Regions from separate parts of the Cellulosimicrobium sp. RS genome, predicted to be linked through region 3. Evidence: predicted binding sites of a transcription regulator. Region 3 holds the regulator's gene; each other region holds the start of a gene.
The links. Region 3 encodes LexA, which represses DNA repair genes until DNA is damaged. Its sites were predicted from a motif close to TCGAACANNTGTTCGA; they were not measured.

Region 1 (9,486 bases), on a different contig from region 3:
CCGCCGACCGCCAGGTAGTACAGGACCACCGCGGCGACGAAGTTCACCGCGTCCGAGGCGAGGATCGTGCGGCGGGCGCGCTGCCAGCCCTTCTCCACCGCGGAGTTCAGCGTCCGGCCGTCGCGCAGCTCGTCGCGGATGCGCTCGAAGTACACGATGAACGAGTCCGCGGTGATACCGATCGCGACGATGAGCCCCGCGACGCCGGCGAGCGACAGGCGGTACCCGATCGTCCACGAGAGCACCGAGATCACGCCGAACGTCACGACGGCCGCGATGCCGAGCGACGCGACGGTGACCAGGCCGAGCACGCGGTACTGGAAGAGCGAGTAGATGACGACCAGCAGCAGGCCGATCGCGCCCGCGAGCAGACCCTTCTCGAGCTGCTCGGAGCCGAGCGTCGCGGAGATCTGCTCCTGGCTCTGCACCTCGAACGTCAGGGGCAGCGAGCCGAAGTTGAGCTGGTTCGCGAGCGTCGCCGCGCTGTCGCGCGTGAAGCTGCCCGAGATCTCGGCCTTGCCGTCGGGGATCGCGACCTGCGAGACGGGTGCCGAGATGACGAGGCCGTCGAGGACCATCGCGAACTGGTTCTGCGGCGACGGGAGCGTCGTGAGACGCGTCGTGACGTCACGGAAGGCCTTGGTGCCCTCGGAGTCGAACTCGATGTTGACGACCCACTCGTTGGTGACGACGCCGTTCTGCCCGACGCGCAGGCCGGAGCTCGCGTTCGAGATGTCGGTGCCCTCGATCTCGACCGGGCCGAGGATGTACTTGGCCGTGCCGTCGTCGGCGCACGAGACGAACGCGCTGTCGGTCGGGCCGCTGTCGCCGCCCACGAGGTTCTCGGGGAGCGTGCAGTCGAGCGCGTCGAACTGCGCCTGCAGTTCCGGCGTGATCTGCGCGAGGTCGCTCGGGTTCTCCGGGCGGGTCGTCTCCGGCGCCGGGTCCGTCGTGGCGTCGTCCGCCGGGGCGTCCGTCGCTGCGTCGGCCGCCGGGTCCGTGCCGTCCTCGGCCGCGGGGTCCGTCGCGCCGTCGGTGGCCGCGTCCGCGGACTCCGTCGCGTCCGGGGCGTCCTCGGCCGCGGCGTCGTCGCCCGCAGCCGGGTCGGTGGACTCGTCGGCGGGCGTCGCCGTCGGCATGCCCACGGAGAGCACGGGGCGGAAGCGCATCTGGGCCGAGGTGCTGACGAGGTCGATGGTCTCCTGGGACGGCTGCCCCGGGATGCCGACGACGATGTTGTTGCGGCCCTGGCTTGTGATCTCGGCCTCGGAGACACCCTGCGCGTCGATGCGCTGGCGGATGACGTTGATCGCCTGGTTGATGTCCTCGGCCGTCGGCTGCGAGCCGTCGGTGGTGACGGGCTCCAGGATGATCTGCGTGCCACCCTCGAGATCGAGCGCGAGGCCCGGGGTGAGGCTCGCCCCGCCCGGGTTGTCCTCGGTCTTCGGGTCGAGCTTCGTGCCCGCGAAGAGGGACCCGAAGAGGACGACGATGAGGATTCCCAGGGCGACGAGGGTCCGTACGGGCCTCGCTCGTGTGCTGCTGGTGGCCAACTGTCCGTCTCTTCTCGTGCGTGTGCGGTGGGCCTCGCGGCCCACCGCGTCAGGCCGGTCGCGGCAGCGACCGGCATAGGGTCACTTGATGTCGGTGCCGTCGTCCCGGCGTCCGCGGTCCTTCTCCGACCGGTCGTCGGTCAGACCGGAGAGGTCGTCGGGCACGACGAGGTCGTCGACGTCGCCCTTCGTGGTGGTCCCGGCGTCGGCACCGGCGGTGCCGTACTCGGCCGCGTCCTCGGACGCGTCGTCCGCCGTCGTCTCCTCGGTCTCCTCGACCGGGGGCTCGACGAGCTTGGCGATCGCGGCGCGCAGCCACCGGGACTGGTTGCCCGGCGTCGACTCGATGGTGATGACGTCGGCCTCGTCGTCGACGTCGACGACCGTGCCGAACATGCCCGAGCCCGTCATCACCTCCTGCCCGGGGGCGAGGGTCGCCCGGAAGTTCTGGGCCTCGCGCTGCTGCTTGCGGGTGCGGCTGGTCATGAGGAACATCGCACCCGCCGCGAGGGCGAGGATGAGGATGAAGCTGATATCCATGACGGAGTCTCGTGTCCTGTTCTGTGCGGGATCTGCGCGCAGTCTAGGCGTGCGCGCACGGTTCACCAACGAGCCGTCTCGCCGCGGAGTTCCGCCCGCCCGGGTCCGACCATTCTAGGACCACCCGCGGAGCGCCTGTGACCGCCGTCACGGAGCGTCCTCGCGAGCCCGTGACCGCCGGCGTCGCCTCAGGCGTCGAAGAGCGTGCCGCCCTCGCGCGGCGGGGTGAGCCCGAGGTGTGCCCAGGCGGCCGGGGTCGCGACGCGGCCCCGCGGCGTCCGCCCGATCAGCCCCTCGCGCACGAGGTACGGCTCGGCCACGGTCTCGACCGTCTCCGCCTCCTCGCCCACCGTCACCGCGAGCGTCGTCAAGCCCACGGGACCGCCGTTGAAGCGGGTGCACAGCGCGGTGAGCACCGCGCGGTCGAGCCGGTCGAGGCCGATCGGGTCCACCTCGTAGACCTCGAGGGCCGCGCGCGCGGCCGCGAGGTCCATGGTCCCGTCGCCGCGCACCTGCGCCCAGTCGCGCACGCGCCGCAGCAGGCGGTTCGCGATGCGGGGCGTCCCGCGCGAGCGCCCCGCGATCTCGCGGGCGGCCTGGGGGTCGAGCGCGACGCCCAGCAGGCCGGCCGAGCGCGTCAGCACGCGCTCGAGCTCGTCGCCCGAGTAGAAGTCCAGGTGCCCGGTGAAGCCGAACCGGTCGCGCAGCGGCGCGGGCAGGAGCCCGGCGCGCGTCGTCGCGCCGACCGCCGTGAACGGCGGCAGCGAGAGCGGGATGGCGCTCGCCCCGGCCCCCTTGCCCACGACGACGTCGACGCGGAAGTCCTCCATCGCCATGTAGAGGAGCTCCTCGGCCGGTCGCGCGAGCCGGTGGATCTCATCGATGAACAGGACCTCGCCCTCCTCGAGCGAGGACAGCACCGCCGCGAGGTCGCCGGCGTGCTGGATCGCGGGCCCCGACGTCACGCGCAGCGACGTGCCGAGCTCCGCGGCGATGATCATGGCGAGCGTCGTCTTGCCGAGCCCGGGCGGACCCGACAGGAGCACGTGGTCGGGCGCGCTCCCCCGCGCGAGCGCGGCCTGGAGCACGAGCGAGAGCTGGTCGCGCACGACGGTCTGGCCGACGAACTCCTCCAGCCGGCGTGGCCGGAGCGCGGCCTCGGCCGCGCGTTCGAGGTCGTCCGCACCCGCCGCGACGATGCGCTCGGACGAGAACGTGCCGTCCCCGCCGAGGTCGTCGAGTCCCACCTGGTCGAAGGTCGCCATCGTCAGCTCCTCGGCCCGCCGAGCACCCGCAGCGCGGCACGCAGCGCGCCCGCCACGTCGGGTGCCTCGACGACGTCGACGCCCGCCTCGGCGAGCACGGTGGACACCGCGTCGTCCGCGGCCTTGAGGTTCCAGCCGAGCCCGACGAGCGCCTCGACCACCTGGTCGCGCCGGTCCTCCGGACGCGGCGCCGACGCCGAGGCGGTCGATCCCGCCTCGGGGGCGTCGGCGCCCGTGGGCGGGCCGAGCTTGTCGCCGAGCTCGAGCGCGATCCGCTGCGCACCCTTGTTGCCGATGCCCGGGACGCGCACGAGCGCGGCGATGTCCGCGCCCGCGACCGCACGGCGCAGGCCGTCGGGCGTGTGCACGGCGAGCATCGCGAGCGCGAGGCGCGGACCGACGCCGCTCACGGTCTGGACGGTCTCGAAGACGGCGCGCTCGTCGTCGTCGGCGAAGCCGTAGAGCGTGAACGAGTCCTCGCGCACGACGAGGCTCGTCGCGAGGCGCGCCGTCTCCCCCACGCGCAGGCCGGCGAGCGTGGCGGGCGTGGCGTGGACGAGGTAGCCCACTCCTCCGACCTCGAGCACGGCGCGGTCGAGCTGGACGCTCGCCACGACACCGCTCAGGGACGCGATCACGCAGGCTCCTCTCCCGGCCGGCAGCACCGACCTGGTCCGATGGTCCGCCGGCCCCGAGGACCGCCGTCGGGCCGCGCGCCGAGGGGCGCGTCGAACACCCGTACGACCGCGGTCACTCTAGCAAGGGCCGCCCACCCGCCGACCGACCGACACGGACCGCCGGCACCCCCACCGGCACGACCGGCGGAACCGGCGCCGCTAGCGCGGCGCGCGCCGTCCCTTCGCCGCGTGCTCGGCGGCCGCCCACGCGCGCTGCGCGGCCGTGAGCTCGTGCCGCTCGCCGCCCTGCAGGGCGCCCGCGGGGCGCCAGAGGTGGCAGATCGCGAGCGCGAGCGCGTCGGCCGCGTCCGCGGGCTTCGGCGGCTCCGCGAGGCCGAGGATCCCCGCGACCATGCGCTGGACCTGCTCCTTGCCGGCGCGTCCGCTCCCCGTGACCGCGGCCTTGACCTCCGACGGCGTGTGCAGCGCGACGGGGACACCCCGCTTCGCCGCCCCGACCATCGCGATGCCCGCGGCCTGCGCGGTGCCCATGACCGTCCCGACGTTGTGCTGCGCGAACACGCGCTCGACCGCCACGACGTCGGGCACGTGCTCGTCGAACCACGCGTCCAGCCGCTCCGCGATCCGCAGCAGCCGCAGGTCCACGCTCAGCTCCGGGTCCGTCCGAATCACCCCGACCGCGACGAGCTCGGCCCGCCGCCCCCGCGCGGAGTCCACCACCCCGACACCGCACCGGGTCAGCCCAGGATCCACTCCGAGAACGCGCACCCCTCGACCCTTTCACGTGAACGGCACGGACCGGCCGTGCCACGCGGTCCGGCGACGGACCAGCCAGCGGTGGGGCCGGGAGGTCGGTGCGCGGTCGTGGCGGGCCTGGCGGGAGCGGCGCGAGGCACGAGCGCCGCGGATGGTAGACCGCGCGCCGACCTCCCGGCCGCGCCGCGACCCGATCATCCGGACGCGACCTGAACCGGGTCAGTCGTCGTTCTCGAGCTCCGCCATGACCTCGTCCGACGCGTCGAAGTTGGCGTAGACGTTCTGCACGTCGTCGCTGTCCTCGAGCGCGTCGATGAGGCGCAGGATCTTGCGCGCGCCCTCGGCGTCGACCTCGACCTCCATCGACGGGTGCCAGATCGAGTCGGCGGAGTCGTACTCGATCCCCGCCTCCTGGATCGCGCTGCGCACGGCGACGAGGTCGCTCGCCTCGGACAGCACCTCGATGACGTCGCCGGAGTCGGTGACCTCCTCGGCCCCCGCCTCGAGCGCGGCGAGCATGACGTCGTCCTCGGTCACGCCCTCCGCCTTCGGCACGACGACGAGGCCCTTGCGCGCGAAGAGGTAGGACACGGAGCCCGGGTCGGCGAGGTTGCCGCCGTTGCGGCTGAACGCGAGGCGGACCTCGGAGGCCGCGCGGTTCTTGTTGTCGGTGAGGCACTCGACCAGGACGGCGATGCCGTTGGGGCCGTAGCCCTCGTACATGATCGTCTGGTAGTCGACGGCGTCGGCGCCGGTGCCCGAGCCGCGCTTGACGGCGCGGTCGATGTTGTCGTTGGGGACCGACGACTTCTTCGCCTTCTGGATGGCGTCGAACAGCGTCGGGTTGCCCGCGGGGTCACCGCCGCCCGTGCGCGCCGCGACCTCGATGTTCTTGATGAGCTTCGCGAAGAGCTTGCCGCGCTTGGCGTCGATGGCCGCCTTCTTGTGCTTGGTCGTGGCCCACTTGGAGTGCCCTGACATGCGTTCCTACCCCTTCGCGATTCTGACGAACAGCTCGTGCACGCGCGCGTCCCCGGAGATCTCCGGGTGGAACGAGGTGGCGAGCAGCGATCCCTGCTGGACTGCGACGATCCTACCGGCGGCAGCCGCCGGGATGCCGGGTGCGCCGTGCTCGGGGATCCGTGCGAGCACCTCGACCCCGGGCCCGGCCTCCTCGACCCAGGGCGCCCGGATGAACACGGCGTGCACCGCGTCCCCGTCCTGGCCCGGTCTCGGTGCGCCGTCGCGCCCGTCGTCCGCCGGCGCCAGACCCGCGAACGCGAGGTCGGTCTCGAACGAGTCGACCTGCCGGCCGAACGCGTTGCGCCGGACCGTCACGTCGAGCCCGCCGATGGTGCGCTGGTCGGCGGTGCCGCCCAGGATGCGGTCGGCGAGCAGGATCATGCCGGCGCACGAGCCGTAGACGGGCAGGCCCTCGGCGATGCGCGCGCGCAGCGGCTCGTCGAGCTCGAAGATGCGCAGGAGCTTGTCGATGGTCGTCGACTCGCCGCCAGGGAGCACGAGCCCGTCGACCGCGGCGAGCTCCTCGGGGCGGCGGACGCCGACCGTGCGGGCGCCCGCGGCCTCGAGCGCGGCGCGGTGCTCGCGCACGTCGCCCTGGAGGGCGAGGACACCGATCGTGATCGTCACGAAGGGGAATGATACGTCGGCGGCTCCGCCGCTTGTCCCGCGGTGGGCCTCCGGCCGCGCCCACGGTTGCTAGCCTCGCCGTCGTGACGTACCCGCCCGCCCCCGGCCAGCCCTACCCCGCGCCCGGTCCGGCGCCGTACCCCGGGGCGGCGCCGCGGCCCCCGCGCAGCACGCGCGGCGCCACGACGATGATCGTGGTCGGCGCCGTCGTGCTCGTGCTCGCGCTCGTGGCCGGGGTCCTCGGCGTGACGACGTTCGTCCGGGCGCTGCCGACCGGCGTGATCGACGGCGCGGGCCGGCCCGGGTCGGCGGCGCTCGCGTCGGGCGACGTGCCGGGCGAGGCGGAGCTCGAGGTCACGGGCGGCCAGCCGTACAGCATCTGGGCGGTAGGCCGCGCGGGGTCCTCGGACGGCGCGGGCCTCGACGTCGAGGACGTGACCGTGACCTGCGCCGACGGCGACCTCACGGTGAGCGCCCCGTCGGTGTCCGGCAGCTCCGGCCTGGGCTCCTCCCAGGCGACGACGGTGGCCGAGGTCACGCCGCCCGCGTCCGGGACGTGCACGGTGACCGTCGCGCAGGGCGCGGCGCCCGCGGGCACGACGTTCGTCGTCACCGAGGGCTGGCGCTTCGGGACGTTCTTCGCGACGCTCGGCGGCACGATCGTGCTGTGGTTCGTCGCGATCGGCGGCGGGCTGCTGGGCGCGGGGCTGCTCGTCGGCGGGATCGTGTGGCGGGTGATCGCCCGCCGCCCGTGACCGGGACGGTGCCCTCCCGCGGCGGGCCCGAGTCCGCGAAGCGTCAGCCGTGGCCGGTACCGAGGTGCCGCGTCACGCCGTCCCACCCGCGCAGCAGCGGTGCGACGAGGTCGGGCAGCCCCTCGGGGAAGACCTCGATCTGGACGCCGCGCAGGTCGTCGAGCGTCCACCAGCGCATCTCGTCGACGACGTCGAGCTCGACGTCCGTCCACCCGGCGCGGCTCAGCCCGCCGTCGCGGTCCGCCCCGGTGACGCGCGCGAGGAACAGCACCTCGTCCTGGCGGCAGTGCTGCCGGTAGAAGTCGAAGATCGCGCTGCGCGTGTACACCGGGCCGACGAGCGCGCCCGGGTCGAGGCGCAGGCCCGTCTCCTCGTGGACCTCGCGCAGCGCGGCGTCGACGTCGCTCTCGCCCGGGTCCACTCCCCCGCCGATCGTGAACCACCACGAGCGCTCGGGCTGGTCGACGTCGTGCCCGCGCGCCAGGAGGATGCGATCGGCGTCGTCGAGGAGCAGCACGCGCGCGCCGCGCCGGAAGTACAGGCCGTCGTCCCCGAGCACCCAGTCGGGGCCCAGGGACGACGGCGCTCCGGCGGCCTCGGCCACGACGGCTCAGCCGTCCGTCGTCGGCACGACGACGGACGGCTGCGACGCGCGGCGGTCGGTCACCAGCCGCGCTCGGCCAGACGGTGCGGGACGGGGATGTCGTCGACGTTGATGCCGACCATCGCCTCGCCGAGACCGCGCGAGACCTTGGCGATCACGTCGGGGTCGTCGTAGAACGTCGTCGCCTTGACGATGGCGGCCGCGCGCTGGGCGGGGTTGCCGGACTTGAAGATGCCCGATCCCACGAACACGCCCTCGGCGCCGAGCTGCATCATCATCGCGGCGTCGGCCGGGGTCGCGATCCCGCCGGCGGTGAACATGACGACCGGGAGCTTGCCGGTCGCGGCGACCTCCTTGACGAGCTCGTACGGCGCCTGGAGCTCCTTCGCGGCGACGAACAGCTCGTCCTCGGGGAGCGACGTGAGGCGGCGGATCTCCCCGCGGATGGTGCGCATGTGCGTGGTCGCGTTGGAGACGTCGCCCGTGCCGGCCTCGCCCTTGGAGCGGATCATCGCGGCGCCCTCGGTGATGCGGCGCAGCGCCTCGCCGAGGTTGGTCGCCCCGCACACGAACGGGACGGTGAACTGCCACTTGTCGATGTGGTTGGCGTAGTCCGCGGGCGTGAGGACCTCGGACTCGTCGACGTAGTCCACGCCGAGCGACTGGAGCACCTGCGCCTCGACGAAGTGGCCGATGCGCGCCTTGGCCATCACGGGGATGGAGACGGCCTCGATGATCCCGTCGATCATGTCCGGGTCGGACATGCGCGAGACTCCGCCCTGCGCGCGGATGTCGGCGGGCACGCGCTCGAGCGCCATGACCGCCACGGCCCCGGCGTCCTCGGCGATCTTCGCCTGCTCGGGCGTGACGACGTCCATGATGACGCCGCCCTTGAGCATCTCCGCCATCCCCCGCTTGACCCTCGCGGTGCCGACCGCGCCGGCACCCTCCGCGGTCGCGGCGCCCGGGGCGCTCTCGGCAGGGACGTTCTGGTCGGCCACGTTGGTCACCGGTACCTCACACCTTCAGGTCAGGGGAACGTCGCGCGATCGCGCGCGGACGCCGTCGAACAGGCTCGACGGCACATGCTCCCACGCGCTCCCCATCCTAACGTCGGGCCGTCCACGGCCCCGGTCCCCGGACCGGCCGGGAGCGGGCCGCCGAGCCCGGTACGACCCGCGAGGGCCGACTCTCAGTCGGGCGTGGCCGCGGTGGCGACAGGGCGCACGAGCGCGTCGGGCGCGGCGTCGTCGAGCTCGACCGTGACGGGCATCGGCGCGTGGCCCGCGAGGTGGAACAGACGCACCCACCACTTGCTGCGCACGCGCAGCGCCTGGGCGACGGCCTCGTTGTGGAAGCGGCGCGCGAGCTGGGCGCGGTACCACGCGGCGGACAGCGTGGCGAGCAGCTCGTCGCCGGCGGGGACCGACCGCACCTCGGCGAGGTCGTCGGCGTCCTCCAGCGCGGAGCGCAGCGTCGCGGTGAGGTCGCTCTCCGCGAGGGCGCGCGACTCCGCCATGCCGCCCAGCAGGCGCCGGGGCCGCGGGCCGTCCGCCGGCACGAGGCCGGGCACCTGCTCGCGGAGCCGGCGCGCGTCGGCGTCGTCGTCGAGGACGGCGTGCGCCGCCTCGGCGACGAGGACGGAGCTCGCGGGGTCGAGCTCGCCGGACGCCGCGAGGTCCACGGCGGCCGACGCGCGGCGCACGAGCTGGGCGTCCAGCGCGA
Region 2 (9,486 bases), on a different contig from region 3:
GGCGGGGTCCCCCGTGGGGGTGCCGCGCGCTAGCGCGCGGCCCGGCTCAGACGCGGTCCGCCCAGTCGCCGATCACCGGCGACCACGGGCGGACCGCGCGCTGTGCGACCAGCCCGGCGCGCGCGAAGGGGTCCTCGTCGAGGACCGCGGCGACGGCGTCGGGCGTCTCCCCGTCGAGGACGAGCAGCGCTCCGGCGGGCGCGCCCTCGTGGGCCGGAAGCGGACCGGACGCGAGGAGCGTGCCCCGGGTGTGGAGGGCGGCGAGGAACGCGCGGTGCTCGGGTCGCAGGGCGTCGAGCTCGGCGCTGCGGTCGGCGTAGACGTAGGTGACGGCGTGGATCGGCATGGAGCCAGTGAACCAGGCCGTCCCGACGGCGTGCGGTCCGGTCCGCGCCTCGGCTGCGCCCCGTGCTCCTTGCCGCCCGCTACCGGCCGGCCGCTACCTGACCCGCGCTACCAGCCCCGCTCGCGCCACTCGGCGAGGTGCGGCCGCTCGGCACCGAGCGTCGTGTCGGCGCCGTGACCGGGGTAGACCCACGTGGCGTCGTCGAACCGGTCGAAGACCCGCCCGACGACGTCGGACAGCAGGCTCGCGAACCGCGCCGGGTCGCGGTCGGTGTTCCCGACCCCGCCGGGGAAGAGCGAGTCCCCGGTGAACAGGTGCACCCGGCCAGGCACGGCCTCGGGCTCGGCGACGTCGTCCGGCTCGCGGTAGGCGAGCGCGACGGAGCCCGGCGTGTGCCCGCGCAGCGCCACGACCTCGAGGTCGATCGCGCCCACCCGCAGCACGTCCCCGTGCCGCACGCGGCGGGCGACGGCCACGCCGGACGCCGCGGCGACCGCGTCCGCGTCGGGCTCGCCGGCAGCCGACGACGCGCCCGTCGCGGCGACGACCGGCGCGAGCGCCCGGAGATGGTCGGCGTGCCGGTGCGTCGTGACGACGCCGTCCAGCCGTCCCGACGGCGAGCCCGCCCGCACGAGGTCGAGCACGTCGTCGGGCGCGTCGGCGGCGTCGACGAGGAGCTGGGCACCGGTGCGCCGGCACGTGAGGAGGTAGACGCCGTTCGCGAGCGGCCCGACGGCGAGCTTGCGGATCTCGACCTCGTCGAGGCGTCGCAGGTCGTGCGGGCCGCCCACGGCGACCTGTCCGGTGTACGTCATGCGCCCAGTGTGCCGTCCGCTCGCGGCGGGCAGTGCGCCGCGACCCCGGGCCGCGGTGACCCGGGTCACGGCGGAGAGCCCGGACGTGGGGCGCTCGTGTGCGTTCGTCGGGTGCCGTGCGAAGGTGACGTCGAACACCTGTGCGAGTGTGGGTGGTCGGCCGTACGATGCTGCGGTGAGCAATCGCCTCGTCATCTCCGGTGCCCGCGAGCACAACCTGCGCAACGTCGACCTCGACCTCCCGCGCGACAAGCTCATCGTCTTCACGGGGCTCTCCGGCTCGGGCAAGTCGTCGCTCGCCTTCGACACCATCTTCGCGGAGGGGCAGCGCCGGTACGTCGAGTCGCTGTCCGCGTACGCGCGCCAGTTCCTCGGCCAGATGGACAAGCCGGACGTCGACTTCATCGAGGGCCTGTCGCCCGCGGTCTCGATCGACCAGAAGTCCACGAACCGCAACCCGCGCTCGACCGTCGGCACCATCACCGAGGTCTACGACTACCTGCGCCTGCTGTTCTCGCGCGCCGGGACGCAGCACTGCCCGGTGTGCGGCGAGCGCGTCACCGCGCAGACCCCGCAGCAGATCGTCGACCGCCTCCTCGAGCTCCCCGAGGGCACGCGCTACCAGGTCCTCGCCCCGGTCGTGCGCGGCCGCAAGGGCGAGTACTCCGAGCTCTTCAAGGAGCTCCAGACCAAGGGCTTCGCCCGTGCCCGCGTCGACGGCGAGGTGCGCACCCTCACGGACGTCCCGGCGCTCGAGAAGAAGCTCAAGCACGACATCGAGGTGGTCGTCGACCGCCTCGTCGCGCGCGAGGGCGTCCAGCGCCGGCTCACCGACTCCGTCGAGACGGCCCTCGGGCTCGCGGGCGGGCTCGTCGTCGTCGAGCTCGTCGACGCGGACGCGGACGACCCGGCCCGGGAGCGCCGTTTCTCGGAGAAGCGCGCGTGCCCGAACGACCACGAGCTCGCGCTCGACGAGATCGAGCCGCGCACGTTCTCCTTCAACGCGCCGTACGGCGCGTGCCCGGAGTGCACGGGCATCGGGTTCCGTCTCGAGGTGGACCCGGACCTCGTGGTGCCGGACGACGAGAAGTCTCTGCGCGAGGGCGCGGTCGCGCCGTGGGCGCAGATCTCGTCGGAGTACTTCGAGCGCGTCCTCACGGCGCTCGCGGACGACCTGGGCTTCTCCATGGACACGCCGTGGCGCGCGCTCCCCGAGCGGGCGAAGAAGGCCGTGCTCCACGGCCAGAACCACCAGGTGCACGTGCGGTACAAGAACCGCTGGGGCCGTGAGCGGCAGTACTCGACCGGGTTCGAGGGCGTCATCACCTTCCTCGAGCGCCGGCACACCGAGACCGAGTCGGACTGGTCGAAGGAGAAGTACGAGGCCTTCATGCGCGAGGTCCCGTGCCCCGTGTGCCAGGGGGCCCGGCTCAAGCCGGAGGTGCTCGCGGTCAAGGTCGGCGGCAGGTCCATCTGGGACGTGTGCCGCCTGCCCCTGCGCGAGGCCGCGGCGTTCCTCGGGTCGCTCGAGCTGGGAGCGCGCGAGCGCGCCATCGCGACCGAGGTCCTCAAGGAGATCGACGCGCGCCTCGGGTTCCTGCTCGACGTCGGCCTCGACTACCTCTCGCTCGAGCGACCGGCCGCGACGCTCTCCGGCGGCGAGGCGCAGCGCATCCGGCTCGCGACGCAGATCGGATCGGGCCTGGTCGGCGTGCTCTACGTGCTGGACGAGCCGAGCATCGGCCTGCACCAGCGCGACAACCGCCGGCTCATCGAGACGCTCACGCGCCTGCGCGACCTCGGGAACACGCTCATCGTCGTCGAGCACGACGAGGACACCATCCGCACCGCGGACTGGGTCGTCGACATCGGCCCGGGGGCGGGGGAGCACGGGGGGCGCGTCGTGCACTCGGGCGACTACGCGGGCCTGCTCGAGGCGCCGGAGTCCGTCACGGGCGCGTACCTGTCGGGGCGGCGCAGCATCCCGCTCCCGGCGCAGCGGCGCCCGACGGACCCGGGCCGTCAGATCAAGGTGGTCGGTGCGCGCGAGCACAACCTCACGGGCATCGACGTGAGCTTCCCGCTCGGCACGTTCACCGCGGTGACGGGCGTCTCCGGCTCCGGCAAGTCCACGCTCGTGAACTCGATCCTCTACACCGTGCTCGCCAACGAGCTCAACGGGGCCCGGCAGGTCGCGGGCCGCCACACGCGCGTCACCGGCCTCGAGCACCTCGACAAGGTCGTGCACGTGGACCAGGGCCCGATCGGGCGCACGCCGCGGTCGAACCCCGCGACGTACACCGGCGTGTGGGACCACGTGCGCAAGCTGTTCGCGGAGACGACCGAGGCCAAGGTGCGCGGGTACACGCCGGGCCGGTTCTCGTTCAACGTCAAGGGCGGCCGCTGCGAGGCGTGCTCTGGCGACGGCACGCTGAAGATCGAGATGAACTTCCTCCCGGACGTCTACGTGCCGTGCGAGGTGTGCCACGGCGCGCGCTACAACCGCGAGACGCTCGAGGTGCACTTCAAGGGCAAGACCGTCGCGGACGTGCTCGACATGCCGATCGAGGAGGCGTCCGAGTTCTTCGCGGCCGTGCCCGCGATCTCGCGGCACCTCAAGACGCTCGTCGAGGTCGGCCTGGGCTACGTCCGGCTCGGGCAGCCGGCCCCGACGCTCTCGGGCGGCGAGGCGCAGCGCGTCAAGCTCGCGAGCGAGCTGCAGAAGCGCTCGACGGGCCGCACGATCTACGTGCTCGACGAGCCGACGACGGGCCTGCACTTCGAGGACATCCGCAAGCTGCTCGGCGTGCTCCAGTCGCTGGTCGACAAGGGCAACAGCGTCCTCGTCATCGAGCACAACCTCGACGTCATCAAGAGCGCGGACTGGGTCGTCGACATGGGCCCCGAGGGCGGCTCCGGCGGCGGCAAGGTCGTCGCGCAGGGGACGCCCGAGCAGGTCGCGCGCGTGGAGGCGAGCCACACCGGGCGCTTCCTCGCGGAGATCCTCGAGGGGCACGACCCCGTGCCCGTCGGGCCCGCGCCGTCGGCGTCCTCCGGGGCGTCGGCGCCTGCGGCGAAGGCCGGCAAGTCGACGAAGGGCCGGTCCGCGGCGGCGCGTCGGGCGACCGACGAGAAGCCGAAGACGGGGCGCCGCAAGGCGTCCGCGGCGTAACGACGGTGCGGCGCGGGTGCGGGCTCGAACAGGCCCGTACCTGCGCGGGCCCGCACCCGCGCGGCGTGCTCGGTGCTCGCCGCGTCGGGGCCGCGCGCTCGCCGTGCCCGGCGTCAGGCGGCGGCGCGCCGGGCGGGCGCCGGCTCGACGAGCACGCGGAAGTTCACCGAGCGCGCGATGAAGCAGTGGTCGTGCGCGCGCTGGTGGAGGGTCGCCAGCGCCGCCTCGTCCGTGCCGGGTCCGTCGTCGACCACCACGCGCGGGTGCAGCGTGACGTCCGTGAACTGGCCCTCGCCCCCGGACTCGACCCGCATGGTGCCGGTCGCGTCGTCGACGTACTCGCGCACGACGACGCCCGCCGCGGCCGCGAGGTGGAGGAACCACAGCATGTGGCACTGCGACAGGCTCGCGAGGAACAGCTCCTCGGGGCTGTACCGGGTCGGGTCGCCGCGGAACGCCGGGTCCGCGGAGCCGGGCAGCGGCGGCCTCCCGTCGAGAAGCACCTCGTGGTCGCGGCTGTAGGCGGTGTAGGACGCGGTGCCGCGGTCGCCCGCGCCGGTCCAGCGGGTCGTCGCGGCGTAGCCGTGCTGTGCGCTCATGGCCGCCACCCTAACGGCCGGTGACGCGCGTCACACGGCGCCGTCCCCGCGCCACCGCGTCCGTCGTCCCGCGTCCCCGCGTCGCCCCACACCCGAGCCACCGGCGTCGGTGGCCTGACCTAGGCTGGAGAACATGGCAGATCCCGCGACGTACCGCCCTGCGCCGGGGGAGATCCCCACCTCGCCGGGCGTCTACCGGTTCCGCGACGAGCACGGCCGTGTGATCTACGTCGGCAAGGCCAAGAACCTGCGCGCGCGCCTGTCGAACTACTTCCAGGACGTCGCGAACCTGCACCACCGCACCCAGACGATGGTCACGACGGCCGCGTCGGTCGAGTGGACGGTCGTCGGCACCGAGGTCGAGGCGCTCGCGCTCGAGTACACGTGGATCAAGGAGTTCGACCCGCGGTTCAACGTCAAGTACCGCGACGACAAGTCGTACCCGTACCTCGCGGTGACGATGGGCGAGGAGTTCCCGCGCGCCCAGGTGATGCGCGGCGCGAAGCGGCCCGGCACGCGGTACTTCGGGCCCTACGGCCACGCGTGGGCGATCCGCGAGACGCTCGACCTCCTGCTGCGGGTGTTCCCCGTGCGCACGTGCTCCGCGGGGGTCTTCAAGCGCGCCCACCAGACGGGCCGGCCGTGCCTGCTCGGCTACATCGACAAGTGCTCGGCGCCGTGCGTCGGGCGCATCACGCCCGAGGACCACAAGGCGCTCGCCGAGGACTTCTGCGACTTCATGGCGGGCGACACGCAGCGGTTCGTGCGCCGGCTCGAGCGCAAGATGAACGAGGCCGCCGCCGCGATGGAGTACGAGGCCGCGGCACGGCTGCGCGACGACATCGCCGCGCTCCAGCGCGCGACGGAGAAGAACGCGGTCGTGCTCGGCGACGGCACCGACGCGGACGTGTTCGCGCTCGTGGGGGACGAGCTCGAGGCGGCCGTCCAGGTGTTCCACGTGCGCGGCGGTCGCATCCGGGGTCAGCGCGGCTGGATCGTCGAGAAGGTCGAGGACGTCACGGACGCCGAGCTCGTCGAGCACCTGCTCCAGCAGGTGTACGGCGCGGCGGAGGAGGCCGTGGCGGCGGACGCCGGGACGCGCGCCGGGCGCGACCTCGCGCGCGACGCCGTGCCGCGCGAGGTCCTCGTGCCCGTCCTGCCGCCGGACACCGACCAGGTCACCACGTGGCTCTCCGGGCTGCGGGGCGCGCGGGTCGACGTCCGGGTGCCGCAGCGTGGCGACAAGAAGGAGCTCGCCGCGACGGTCCGGGCCAACGCGGAGCACGCGCTCGCGCTGCACCGCACGCGGCGCGCGGGCGACCTCACGACCCGCAGCCAGGCGCTGCGCGAGATCCAGGAAGCGCTCGAGCTCGAGACGGCGCCGCTGCGCATCGAGTGCTACGACGTCTCGCACAACCAGGGCACGTACCAGGTCGCCTCGATGGTGGTCTTCGAGGACGGGCTCGCGCGCAAGAGCGAGTACCGGCACTTCACGGTCCGCGGCCCGGACGGCGACGGCGCGGCCGACGACACGGCGGCGATGTACGAGGTGATCTCGCGCCGCTTCAAGCGCTACCTGTCCGACCGCTCGCGCTCGGGCGAGGTCGAGCTGGACCTCGAGGCGGACGACGTCGCCGACGGGTCCGACGCCGCGGCGCGCCGGGCGGAGCGTGCCGCGGAGGCGGCGGGCTACGTGCCGCGCAGCGGCGAGGTCGACCCCGACGCGCCCGTGGACCGGCGCGCGCGCTTCGCGTACCCGCCGAACCTCGTCGTCGTCGACGGCGGCCCGCCGCAGGTCGCCGCCGCGGCGCGCGCCCTGGCCGACCTCGGCATCGACGACGTCGCGCTGTGCGGCCTCGCCAAGCGGCTCGAGGAGGTCTGGCTGCCGGGGGAGGAGTACCCCGTCATCCTCCAGCGTTCCTCCGAGGGCCTGTACCTGCTCCAGCGCGTCCGCGACGAGGCGCACCGCTTCGCGATCGCCCAGCACCGCAGGCAGCGCAGCAAGGGCATGACGGCCTCGGCGCTCGACGACGTCCCCGGCCTCGGCCCGGCGCGGCGCACCGCGCTCCTCAAGCACTTCGGCTCCCTCAAGCGGCTGCGCGCCGCGAGCGTCGAGGAGATCGCGAGCGTCCGCGGCATGGGCGAGCGGACGGCGCAGGCCGTCGTCGCGGCGCTCGGCGGCGGGACCACGGACGACCGGCCCTCGCAGGACACTCCGGCGCAGGACGAGGCCGCGGCCCGCGCGTGACGGCTGGCATGCTGGGGGCATGACCTCGGAGCCGACCCCGGACCTCAGCCCGCAGGGCCAGCCTGCCCGCGTGCCGGAGCCCTCCCCGACCACCGTCCCCAGCGGCATCCCCGCGATCGAGGCCGCGACCCACGCCCCCGAGCCGAGCGAGGCCGAGGTGCTCATCATCACGGGCATGTCGGGTGCCGGCCGCACCCGGGCCGCCGCCGTGCTGGAGGACCTCGACTGGTACGTCGTCGACAACCTGCCGCCGCGCATGATCGTCCCGCTCGTGGACCTCATGACGCGGTCCGGCTCGACGCTCGAGCGCATCGCGGCCGTCGTCGACGTGCGCGGGCGCGAGTTCTTCACCGACCTCGTCGAGGTGCTCGACCACCTGCGCCAGAGCGGCGTGTTCTACCGCATCCTGTTCCTCGACGCGTCCGACGAGGTGCTCGTGCGGCGCTACGAGCAGGTCCGGCGCCCGCACCCGCTGCAGGGGGAGGGGCGCATCCTCGACGGCCTCGCCGAGGAGCGCCGTCTGCTCGCGAGCCTGGAGGAGCGGTCCGACGTCGTCATCGACACGTCCGAGCTCACCGTGCACGACCTCGCGCGCGAGGTGCGCGCCGCCGTCGCCGACGGCACCCCCGAGACGCTGCGCATCAACGTCGTCTCGTTCGGGTTCAAGTACGGGCTGCCGCTCGACGCGGACCACGTGGTCGACGTGCGGTTCCTCGCCAACCCCTACTGGATCACCGAGCTGCGCCACCTCACCGGCCGCGACGCGCCCGTGCGCGACTACGTGCTCGGGCGCCCCGGCGCGCTCGAGTTCGTCGACCGGTACGTGAACGCGCTCGAGCCGGTGCTGGCCGGGTATCTGGGCGAGGAGAAGCGGTACGTGACCATCGCCGTCGGCTGCACGGGCGGCAAGCACCGGTCCGTCGCGATCAGCGAGGCGATCGCCGCACGCCTGCGCGCCCAGGGGCAGCGCGTCATCGTCACGGCCCGCGACCTCGGCAAGGAGTGACCGGCGCCGTGGTCAGCCTGCGCAACCCCGCCGTCGTCGCCCTGGGCGGCGGCCACGGGCTCTCCGCGAGCCTGTCGGCGCTGCGGCTCATGTCCGACCGTCTCACGGCGGTCGTCACCGTCGCCGACGACGGCGGCTCCTCGGGGCGCCTGCGCGAGGAGCTCGGCGTCCTGCCGCCGGGGGACCTGCGCATGGCGCTCGCGGCCCTGTGCGACGACTCGGAGTGGGGCCGCACGTGGAGCGCGCTCCTGCAGCACCGGTTCACGTCGGAGGGCGACCTCGACAACCACGCGGTGGGCAACCTGCTCATCGTCGCGCTGTGGGAGCTGCTCGACGACCCGGTGGCCGGTCTCGACTGGGTGGGCAAGCTCCTCGGGGCGCGGGGCCGGGTGCTCCCCATGGCGGCCGTACCGCTGCGGATCGAGGCAGACGTCTGGACGCAGGGCCGGCTCGAGACGGTCGTCGGGCAGAGCCGCGTCGCGGTCACCCACGACCGCATCGAGCAGCTCCGGCTCGTGCCCGCCGACCCGCCCGCGTGCCCGGAGGCGGTGCGGGCCGTGGAGGAGGCGGACTGGGTCGTGCTCGGTCCGGGATCGTGGTTCTCGTCGGTGATGCCGCACCTGCTCGTCCCCGAGCTCGCACGCGCGCTGCACGAGACGTCGGCGCGCCGGTGCGTCACGCTCAACCTGTCGAGCGAGACGGGGGAGACGTTCGGGCTCACCGCGACGGAGCACCTGGAGGTGCTGCACAAGCACGCGCCGGAGCTGCGGATCGACGCCGTCGTGGCCGACCCGTCCGCCGTCGAGGACACCGAGCAGCTCGCGGAGGCCGCGGCGCGCATGGGCGCCCGGCTCCTGCTGCGCCAGGTCCGTCGGGGCGACGGCACGCCGCGGCACGACGCGCTGCGGCTCGCGGCCGCCTACCGCGACGTGTTCGACGACGTCCTCGGGGACGTCGGCTCGCCCGCCCGCTGAGCCCTCGCCGCCTCCGGCGCCCGTCGTGGACCGGCGCGCGAGGGGCCCGGGCCCGGGTGCGCACCGGACATCGCGACGGCCGCCCGCGCGCTCCCGGACGCCGCCGCGACACGCTCCCATCGGTGGCAGGATGTCCCGCATGGCGCTCACGGCACAGGTGAAGGACGAGCTGGCACGACTGCGGGTGGACAAGACCTCGTGCCGCAAGGCGGAGGTGTCCGCGATGCTCCGCTTCTCGGGCGGCCTGCACCTCATCTCCGGTCGTGTGGTCATCGAGGCCGAGCTCGACACGGCCATCGCCGCGCGGCGCCTGCGCGAGACCATCG
Region 3 (9,486 bases):
GCTCGACGCTCGCTCCCGGTCACGACGCCCGCTCCCCTCTGGTCGCCATGGGCCACGATCCTAGCCGCAGGCGCGCGTCCGGCCCGGTCACGGCGCCGGGACGCGCCGGTCGTCGGTCCCCGGGACGGTCGTCGTACGCCATAATGGACGGCCGCGCGGGCGGCGCGGCGCCGGTCGAGGAAGGGACAGCGTGGGACGCAACGACGAGCTCCGGCTCGAGCAGGAGGTCGTGGACACCCTCTACGCGCGCCTCGACGAGCTGCGGGCGGCCGCCCGGGCACGCCTCGACGAGGTCCGGCGGTCCGGCCCGTCGGGCTCGCCGCAGAACCGCAGCGAGCGCGACGCGTTCGCGACGCTGTACGAGGACCGTGTCGCGCAGCTCGACGCGGTCGAGGACCGCCTCGCGTTCGGCCGCCTCGACCTCGACGACGGCACCCTGCGCTACGTCGGGCGCATCGGCCTCACCGACGAAGAGCACTCGAGCCTCCTCACGGACTGGCGCGCGCCCGCCGCCCAGGCGTTCTACCGCGCGACGGCGGCCCACCCGGACGGCGTCGTGCGCCGTCGGCACCTCGTGACGCGCGGTCGTGCCGTGACGGGACTCGAGGACGAGCTCCTCGACCTCGACGCCCCCGAGGCCGTGACGGGCACGACGCTCTCGGGCGAGGGCGCGCTGCTCGCCGCGATGGCCGCGGGCCGCACGGGACGCATGGGCGACATCGTCGCCACGATCCAGTCGGAGCAGGACGCGATCATCCGCTCCGAGCTCGCGGGGGCGCTCGTCGTCCAGGGCGGGCCCGGCACGGGGAAGACGGCGGTCGCGCTGCACCGCGCGGCCTACCTGCTGTACGCGCACCGGCGGCTGCTGGAGCGCTCGGGCGTGCTGCTCGTCGGCCCCAGCCTCTCGTTCCTGCGCTACATCGACCAGGTGCTGCCGTCGCTCGGCGAGACCGGCGTCGTGAGCACGACCATCGCCGACCTCCTGCCCGGCGTCGTCGCCGACGGCGAGGAGGACCCGCGCGTCGCGCGCGTCAAGGGTCGGGCGGTCATGGCCCGTGCGGTGCGCCGGGCCGTGCGCGCACGCGAGCGCGTGCCCGCGGCCGACGTGCCGGTCCGGCTCGACGGCCACGACCTCGTCATCCGCCGCCGCGACGTGCGCGACGCCATCGCGAAGGCGCGGCGCACCCACAAGCCGCACAACCTCGCGCGGGTCACGTTCGTCCGCGAGATGCTCTCGCGCCTCGTCGAGCAGTACGGGCGCCAGCTCGGCGAGCCGCTCGTCGGCGAGGACCGCGCGCTCGCGCTGGAGGACCTGCGCTCCCACCGCGACGTGCGCGTCGCGCTCAACCTGGCCTGGCTGCCGCTCACGCCCGAGCGCCTCGTCGAGGACCTGTGGACCAAGCCGCACCGGCTCGCCGAGGCCGCGCCCGAGCTCTCGCCCGAGGACCGGCGGCTGCTCGAGCGGCCCAAGGGTGCGCCGTGGACCCCCGCGGACGTGCCGCTCCTCGACGAGGCGGCGGAGCTGCTCGGCGAGGACGACCAGGCGGAGCGGGCCGAGGCCGCCGCGCGCGCGGCGCAGCGCGCGCAGGACCTCGAGTACGCGCGGCAGGTGCTCGAGTCGTCCGGTGCGGGCGGCGGGATCGTCGGGGCCGACGTCCTCGCCGAGCGGTTCGCCGCGAGCGGCCCGCGCCTGACCACCGCCGAGCGCGCCGCGCAGGACCGCACGTGGACCTACGGCCACGTCGTGGTCGACGAGGCGCAGGAGCTGTCCGCCATGGCGTGGCGCATGCTCGTGCGCCGGTGCCCGACGCGGTCGTTCACGGTGGTGGGCGACGTCGCCCAGACGTCCTCGCTCGCGGGCGCCCGGTCGTGGAAGGGCATGCTCGACCCGGTCTTCCGCGACGCGTGGCGGCTCGCCGAGCTCACGGTCAACTACCGCACGCCGGCCTCCGTCGCGGACGCGGCCCGACGCGCGGCCGTCGCGGCCGGCCTCCCGGTCTCGCCGCTCACGTCCGCGCGCGACGTCGAGGACGCCCTGCGCGTGGTCGAGGTAGCACCGGGCGCGCTGGAGGCACGCGTCCGGGCCGAGGCCGAGGCCGCGCGCGCCGAGTTCGTCGCCGCGGAGTCCGGCCGCGTCGCCGTCGTCGCGGCCGCGCCCGCGGTCCCCGCGCTACGGGCCGCGCTCGGGCTCGCCGACGCGGGCGGCGAGGACCCGGTCGTCGTGCTCGACCCGGTTCAGGTCAAGGGGCTGGAGTTCGACGCCGTCGTGCTGGTCGAGCCCGCCGACGTCGCGACCGGGCCCTCGGGCCCGTCCGACCTGTACGTCGCCATGACGCGGCCGACCCAGCGCCTCGTCGTCGTGCACGCGCGCCCGCTGCCCGCCGGCGTCGCCCCCGCGCCGTCGGACGACGCACGGGGCGCCGGAGCCTGACAGCGGTCGCGTCCGGGCGCGGGGTCACCTCGTCCCGAGGGTCAAGACCCGTTTGGTCCGGACCGCGGGACGGGCGCACCATGGGGGCGTGCTACGCGCCCTCCTCCTCGAAAACCTGCACCCCCTCGCCGCCTCGAACCTCGAGGCCGCGGGCATCGACGTCACCGTCCGCACCGGGGCCCTCGACGAGTCCGAGCTGATCGAGGCGCTCGACGGCGTCCACCTGCTCGGCATCCGGTCCAAGACGAACGTCACGGCGAACGTGCTCGAGAACGCCCCCGACCTGGTGGCGCTCGGCGCGTTCTGCATCGGCACGAACCAGATCGACCTGCGCTCGGCCGCGACGCAGGGCGTCGCCGTGTTCAACGCGCCGTTCCAGAACACGCGCTCCGTCGTCGAGCTCGCGCTCGCCGAGATCATCGCGCTCACGCGCCGCCTCACCGAGCGCGACCGCGCGCTGCACGAGGGCCGCTGGGACAAGTCGGCGGAGGGCGCGCACGAGGTCCGTGGCCGCACGCTCGGCATCGTCGGCTACGGCAACATCGGCACGCAGCTCTCGGTCGTCGCCGAGAACCTCGGCATGTCGGTCGTCTTCTACGACACGGCGGAGAAGCTCGCGCTCGGCAACGCGCGCCGCATGGACACGCTCGACGAGCTGCTCGAGCAGGCCGACGTCGTCACGCTCCACGTCGACGGGCGCCAGGGCAACGCCGGGCTCTTCGGCGCCAAGCAGTTCGCCCGCATGCGCCCGGGCTCGATCTTCCTCAACCTGTCGCGCGGCTTCGTGGTGGACTACGGCGCGCTGCGCGAGGCGATCGTCGAGGGCCGCGTGGCCGGCGCCGCGGTCGACGTCTTCCCGCACGAGCCCAAGCGCAAGGGCGACGCGTTCGACTCCGAGCTGCGCGGCCTGCCGAACGTCATCCTCACGCCGCACATCGGCGGCTCGACGGAGGAGGCCCAGGAGGCGATCGGGCAGTTCGTGTCCGCCAAGCTGCGCGACTACCTCACCACCGGCTCCACGACGCTCAGCGTCAACGTGCCGAACCTCGCGCTCGAGCAGACGACGGGCATCACGCGCATCACGCACCTGCACCGCAACACCCCCGGTGTCCTCGCCGCCGTCAACGCGACCCTGGCCGAGCACGGGACGAACATCGAGGGCCAGCTCCTCGCCACCCGCGGCGAGATCGGCTACGTCGTCACCGACGTCGGCTCGCGCGTGGAGCCCGCCGTCATCGAGGCGCTGGCCGCGATGGAGCAGACGATCGCCCTGCGCGTCCTCGACTGACGCGGCCCAGCACCCCGGGACCCTTCGCCGCGCGCGGCCCGTCCGCACGCGGCGAAGGTCCTCGGCGGCCGTGACCTTCGCCGCTGAGCGCCTCTCGCGCGCCGGTGCCACGATGAGGCATGACCGGATACACGCACGACGCGCCGCAGATCCTCGACGCCGACGCGTCGTGGGACCTCGTGGAGGGGACCCACGTCGCACGCCTCGCCGTGAGCGTGCGGGGCGAGCCGGACATCTACCCCGTGACCGTGCGGGCGCACGAGCGCACGCTCGCGTTCCGCACGGTCCCCGGCACGAAGCTCGCGACGCTCGCCATCAACGAGCGGGTCGCCCTGGAGTGGGACCACGTCGACGACGACGGGGCGTGGAGCGTCGTCGCGCGCGGCACCGCCCACCGTCTGCGCACCGAGCACGAGGTGGATCCCGTCCGGGAGGGTGCGGACCCGCTCGTCCCCACCGTCGACGTCCCGACCGAGGAGTGGGTCGTGGTCGAGGCCCACGAGCTCACCGGACGACGCTTCGCGCGCGCGGAGCCCTAGTCCAGCGGGCGCACGACGTCCGGCCGCCCCGCAGGGGACGACCGGACGTCGGGGGTGCTGCTCAGCCGGACTTGCGGCGGAAGGTGCGCTGGACCGGTCCGACGGTCTCCGAGCCGTGCACGGAGCCCGTGTTCGACTCGCCGTCCGCCGTGCGGTGGCGCGCGGCGTTCTTCCGGTCGAGCGCCTCCCGGAACTTCGCCTTGGCCTCCTCGGTCGGTGCGGTCTCTGCAGCGGGTCGCTGCTGGTCGGACGCCATGGCGGTCTCCTCGTCGACGGGGAACTCGGTGGGGGCACTGCGGTCGGCCCGACGCTGCGGGCACCCCGCCAGCCTCCCTCACCGGGCGGCCCGACGCCACCTCATTTGTCCGCTCGGACCGGCCGTCCCGGCCTTGCGGGCGCCGGCGCTGGGGACCGCGCCGCGAGCGCCGACGACCGCGCGGCGAACGCCGTCGGGTAGCGTCGGGACGTGTCGCCCGACCCCACGCCGCAGGCCTCCCCCGCTCCTCCCCACACCACAGGCGGTCCCGCGCCGGCGCGTGCCGCGCTCCCGCACCGTGCGCTCGGCCGGAGCGGCCTGCGCCTGCCGGAGGTCGCGCTCGGGCTCTGGCAGAACTTCGGCGTCGCCGACCCCTTCTCGACGCAGCGCGAGATCGTGCTGCGCGCCGTCGACCGTGGCGTGACGCACCTCGACCTCGCGAACAACTACGGGCCGCCCGGCGGCGCCGCGGAGGAGTCGCTGGGCCGGCTGCTCGCGCGCGAGCTCCGGCCCGTGCGCGACGAGCTCGTCGTGACCACCAAGGCGGGCTACCGCATGGGCCCCGGCCCCTACGGCGAGGGCGGGTCCCGGAAGTACCTGCTCTCGTCCCTCGACGCGTCGCTGCGCCGGCTCGGGCTCGACCACGTCGACATCTTCTACTCGCACCGCTACGACCCCTCCACCCCGCTCGAGGAGACCATCGGTGCGCTGGCGACGGCGGTCCGGTCGGGGCGCGCCCGCTACGCCGGCATCTCGTCGTACTCGGCGCGGCGGACGCGCGAGGCCCTGCGGGTCGCGGCCGACGCCGGGGTCGAGCTCGTCGTCACCCAGGTCTCCTACTCCATGCTCAACCGGTGGATCGAGGCGCCCGACCCGCACGACGAGGCGGGGGCCACCGTGCTCGACGTCGCGGGCGACGAAGGGCTCGGCGTCGTCGCGTTCTCCCCGCTCGCCCAGGGCATGCTCACGGACCGCTACCTCCACGGGGTCCCGGACGGGTCGCGCGCAGCGCGCGGCGGGCCCCTGCGCCCGGCGTTCCTCTCGGAGGAGAACCTCGACCGCGTGCGCCACCTGGACGAGCTCGCACGCGCCCACGGACGGACGCTCGCGTCCACGGCGATCCGCTGGGCGCTGCGCGACCAGCGCGTCACGTCGGTCCTGCTCGGCGCGAGCTCGACGCGCCAGCTCGACGACAACCTCGCGGCCCTCGACGCCCCCGACCTCTCCCCGGAGGAGATCGCGGCCGTCGACGCCCTCCCCGTGGACACGGGCATCAACATCTGGGCGTCGCGGTCCAGCGACCTGTAGCGCCGCGGCCGCGCGCAGCCGTGTCCGGCTGTGCGGACCGAACCTCGGACCGAGCGCGAGGCGCGGGACCGTCGCGTGACTGTCAGGGCTGGGGTGCAGCCTCGCGGTCGGTCGCGACGTCGTCGGTGGCCTCGGCCGCCGCACGGCCCGCCGCCGCCTCGCGCTCCTCCCGGTCGACGCGCAGCGACGTGATGGCGCTCTCGAAGTCCTCGAGCGAGTCGAACGCCTGGTAGACGCTCGCGAAGCGCAGGTAGGCGACCTCGTCGAGCTCACGCAGCGGCCCGAGGATCGCGAGACCGATCTCGTAGGCGTCGAGCTCGGCGCTCCCGCTCGCGCGGATGGTCTCCTCGACGCGCTGCGCGAGGACGGCGAGGTCGTCCTCGTTCACCGGGCGCCCCTGGCAAGCCTTGCGGACGCCGTTGACGATCTTCTCGCGCGAGAAGGGCTCGGTCACGCCGGACCGCTTGACCACGGACAGGCTGGCGGTCTCGATCGTGGTGAAGCGGCGGTTGCACTCCGGGCACTGGCGTCGCCGGCGGATGGAGGCACCGTCGTCGGACGTGCGGGAGTCGACGACGCGGGAGTCCGCGTGACGGCAGAACGGGCAGTGCATGGCGGGCTCCTCCGCGGGTCGCGCCGACAGGTCGGCGCGACGAACGTATGTCGTCGCGGGCGCGCGGTGCAACACGCCGACGACGCGCCCGGCCCTGGGCAGCAGAACGGGGGCGGTCGAAGTCGACCGCCCCCGTCGGGACGCCCCCGTCCCCATCTCGCGCGCGACTCGCCTCGCGCGCGGCGACGTGCACAGGAGTCGCGGTGGTCCGCACACTCCTCGCCTCGTCCGCCCAGCCCCCCAGCCGGCGTGTGAGGTGACACTAACTTAGGCGGACCTAAGGCGCCGGCGCAACCCTCGGCCGCAACCTGTCGCGCGTCGGCGCCGTGTGCTGCGTCACAGGACCTGGACCGCCGCCCGCGCGTCGCGTCACCGCTCGGCGACCGGGAGCAGGATGGTCTGGCCGGCCTGCACGCCGGACGAGGACAGGCCGTTCAGCTCCACGAGCCCGCTGACCACCTCACGGAGGTCTTCCCCCGGGGTCGCGACGCCCTGGGCGAGCTCCCACAGCGTCTCCCCCGCGCTCACGACGTGGACGCGGACCTCGACCGGCTCCCCGGGCCCGCTCGCGACGGCCAGCCCGACCCGCGCCGCGAGGACGAGCACGACGGCCACGAGGAGCACGAGGACCGCACGGCCGCGTCGCGTGAGCCGCAGCGGAGCCTCCGGGCGGGCGCCTCGCTCCGCTGCGCCGCCCCGCCCGAGCGCGGACGGCGCTGCCGTCGCCATCGCCACCGTGTCCATGTCCCCTCCGTCCCGGCCCGCGAGCCCGATCGCCTTCCCCGGTCGATCGGACCCGCGCGCCCGTCTCATCTCCACGCCGACCCGTTGCGGTCGAACACCTGTACGTAGAACATCTGTACGAAGGTCTATCACGAACGGCCGACAGAGTCGAGACATGCTCGAACAGGTGTTTGATTCGTGTCGCATCCTCCCCTAGCCTGGGGTCAGGTCGGTTCGCCGGACATGTCCGCTCGGACCCGGAGGGGCGACCGAGGTCCCGGGGCACACGCCCCGGGGAGGGGAGGCCGCAGGCCCGGCTGGCGCCGGCGGCACGCGACGGACGAGGGCGGAGCGACCATGGCGGGACGAGGCACGGACAGGGCACGGGGGCTCGCCGAGGTGCGCGAGCTGCCGGACGGGTCGGCAGGGGGTGACGGGCTCACCCCGCGCCAGCGGCTCGTGCTCGAGACCATCCGCGCGTGCGTCGAGCAGCGCGGCTACCCGCCGAGCATGCGCGAGATCGGCGAGGCCGTCGGGCTCACGAGCCCGTCCTCCGTCAAGCACCAGCTCACCACGCTCGAGCGCAAGGGGTTCCTGCGGCGCGACCCGAACCGTCCGCGCGCCATCGAGGTGGTCCAGCCCGACGACGCCCGCCGCGCCACCCCGCTCGCGCCGGCCGGGACGGCCCCCGAGCCCGCGTACGACGAGGCCCACCCCGCGCCGTCGTACGTCCCCGTCGTCGGCCGCATCGCCGCCGGTGGCCCCATCCTCGCGGAGCAGGTCGTGGAGGACGTCTTCCCGCTGCCGCGCCAGCTCGTGGGCGAGGGAGAGCTCTTCCTCCTGCGCGTCCAGGGCGACTCAATGATCGACGCCGCGATCTGCGACGGCGACTGGGTCGTCGTGCGGCGCCAGCCGGTCGCGGAGAACGGCGAGATCGTGGCCGCCATGATCGACGGCGAGGCCACCGTGAAGAGCCTGCGGCGCGCCGACGGCCACGTGTGGCTCATGCCGCACAACGCCGCGTACGACCCGATCCCCGGCGACGACGCCCAGGTGCTGGGGCGCGTCGTCTCCGTCCTGCGCAGCCTCTGAACGGTCCCCGAGCGGCTCCGGGCGCCCCTCCGGGCAGGCTCGGGACACGACGAGAGCCGGGCGGTCCCTCGACCGCCCGGCTCTCGTCGTGCCGGGCCCGACGGGCCCGTGGCTCAGAGCCCGAAGCGTCGCGCGACCGCGCGCAGCGACTCCGCGGACGAGCGCAGGCCTGCGAGCTCGTCGTCCGCCAGCGGGACCTCGACGCGCTCCGTCGCGCCCCGGCGGTCGACGAGCGTCGGGAGCGACAGGCAGACGTCCTCGAGCCCGTAGATGCCGTCGAGGAGCGTCGACACGGGCAGCACCCGGTGCTCGTCGGCGAGCACCGCCTCGATGATCCGGGTGCCCGCGAGCCCGACCGCGTAGTTGGTCGCACCCTTGCCCTCGATGATCCGGTAGGCCGACTGCACGACCTCGCGCGCGATCTCGTCGCGCACGTCGCCCGTGAGCGGTCCCCGACCGCCGATGCCCTGCCACTCGAGCAGCGGCGCGCCGCCGATCGTCGCGGAGCTCCAGAGCGGGATCTCGCTGTCGCCGTGCTCCCCCGCGATGTACGCGTGCACGTTCTGCACCGCGACGCCGCAGTGCTGCGCCACGAGGAACCGCAGCCGCGAGGAGTCGAGCACGGTGCCGCTGCCGAAGAGCTGCGTCGGGGGCAGCCCCGAGAACTTGAGCGCCGCGTACGTGACGATGTCGACGGGGTTGGTCACCATGACGTAGACGGCGTCCGGGGCGACCTCCACGAGGCCCGGCAGGATCGTCCGCATGAGCCCGATCGTGCCCTCGGCGAGGTCGAGGCGCGTCTGGCCCGGCTTCTGCTTGGCGCCGGCCGTGACCACGACGACGTCGGCCCCCGCGCACACCGCGACGTCGTCGGACCCCTCGACGCGCGCCATGGGCATGAACTGGATGCCGTGCTGGAGGTCGAGGACCTCGGCCTCGACCTTCGCGCGGTTGACGTCGAGGAGCGCCACCGTGCGCGCCGCGCCGCGCATGAGCGCGGCGTAGGCCAGCGTCGAGCCGACGGCACCGGCGCCGACGATCGCGAGCTTCGTCGTCCGCGCTCCCCCTCCCGGACCGCCCGTGGTCGCGTCGCCGGTGCCCTGCGGTGACGTGCTCGTCATGTCGCCTCCGTGAAGTCGCTGGAAAGGGCTCAGCCTAGGGCGGCGAGGCGGCGGAGCGCAGCGGTGGCCACGTCGCGGTCGGTCGTCTGCCAGAACCCCGGCATGGACCGCGTGA

Region 1: a site for LexA is predicted at 4,087-4,102, ahead of ruvA (Holliday junction branch migration protein RuvA). Genes of this name have one in related genera too.
Region 2: a site for LexA is predicted at 1,292-1,307, ahead of uvrA (excinuclease ABC subunit UvrA). Genes of this name have one in related genera too.

Annotation. Positions count from the first base shown of each region.
Region 1 covers NZ_JBJXVU010000008.1:111,771-121,256, reverse strand. Annotated here, with positions in the region: gene secD (protein translocase subunit SecD) at 1-1,553, opposite strand, end outside; gene yajC (preprotein translocase subunit YajC) at 1,635-2,093, opposite strand; gene ruvB (Holliday junction branch migration DNA helicase RuvB) at 2,282-3,358, opposite strand; gene ruvA (Holliday junction branch migration protein RuvA) at 3,361-3,996, opposite strand; gene ruvC (crossover junction endodeoxyribonuclease RuvC) at 4,195-4,764, opposite strand; gene ACI769_RS13615 (YebC/PmpR family DNA-binding transcriptional regulator) at 4,972-5,733, opposite strand; gene pdxT (pyridoxal 5'-phosphate synthase glutaminase subunit PdxT) at 5,740-6,402, opposite strand; gene ACI769_RS13605 (hypothetical protein) at 6,486-7,157, shown strand; gene ACI769_RS13600 (NUDIX hydrolase) at 7,201-7,761, opposite strand; gene pdxS (pyridoxal 5'-phosphate synthase lyase subunit PdxS) at 7,821-8,762, opposite strand; gene ACI769_RS13590 (hypothetical protein) at 8,954-9,486, opposite strand, start outside.
Region 2 covers NZ_JBJXVU010000007.1:269,910-279,395, forward strand. Annotated here, with positions in the region: gene ACI769_RS12940 (TerC family protein) at 1-33, shown strand, start outside; gene ACI769_RS12945 (YciI family protein) at 47-346, opposite strand; gene ACI769_RS12950 (MBL fold metallo-hydrolase) at 454-1,161, opposite strand; gene uvrA (excinuclease ABC subunit UvrA) at 1,337-4,333, shown strand; gene ACI769_RS12960 (OsmC family protein) at 4,447-4,932, opposite strand; gene uvrC (excinuclease ABC subunit UvrC) at 5,066-7,180, shown strand; gene rapZ (RNase adapter RapZ) at 7,200-8,186, shown strand; gene yvcK (uridine diphosphate-N-acetylglucosamine-binding protein YvcK) at 8,195-9,160, shown strand; gene whiA (DNA-binding protein WhiA) at 9,300-9,486, shown strand, end outside.
Region 3 covers NZ_JBJXVU010000001.1:599,993-609,478, reverse strand. Annotated here, with positions in the region: gene ACI769_RS02750 (PP2C family protein-serine/threonine phosphatase) at 1-23, opposite strand, end outside; gene ACI769_RS02745 (AAA family ATPase) at 191-2,431, shown strand; gene serA (phosphoglycerate dehydrogenase) at 2,520-3,719, shown strand; gene ACI769_RS02735 (pyridoxamine 5'-phosphate oxidase family protein) at 3,839-4,258, shown strand; gene ACI769_RS02730 (DUF5302 domain-containing protein) at 4,320-4,514, opposite strand; gene ACI769_RS02725 (aldo/keto reductase) at 4,725-5,822, shown strand; gene nrdR (transcriptional regulator NrdR) at 5,905-6,435, opposite strand; gene ACI769_RS02715 (LysM peptidoglycan-binding domain-containing protein) at 6,805-7,179, opposite strand; gene lexA (transcriptional repressor LexA) at 7,516-8,250, shown strand; gene ACI769_RS02705 (L-lactate dehydrogenase) at 8,364-9,371, opposite strand; gene ACI769_RS02700 (ATP-dependent DNA helicase) at 9,401-9,486, opposite strand, start outside.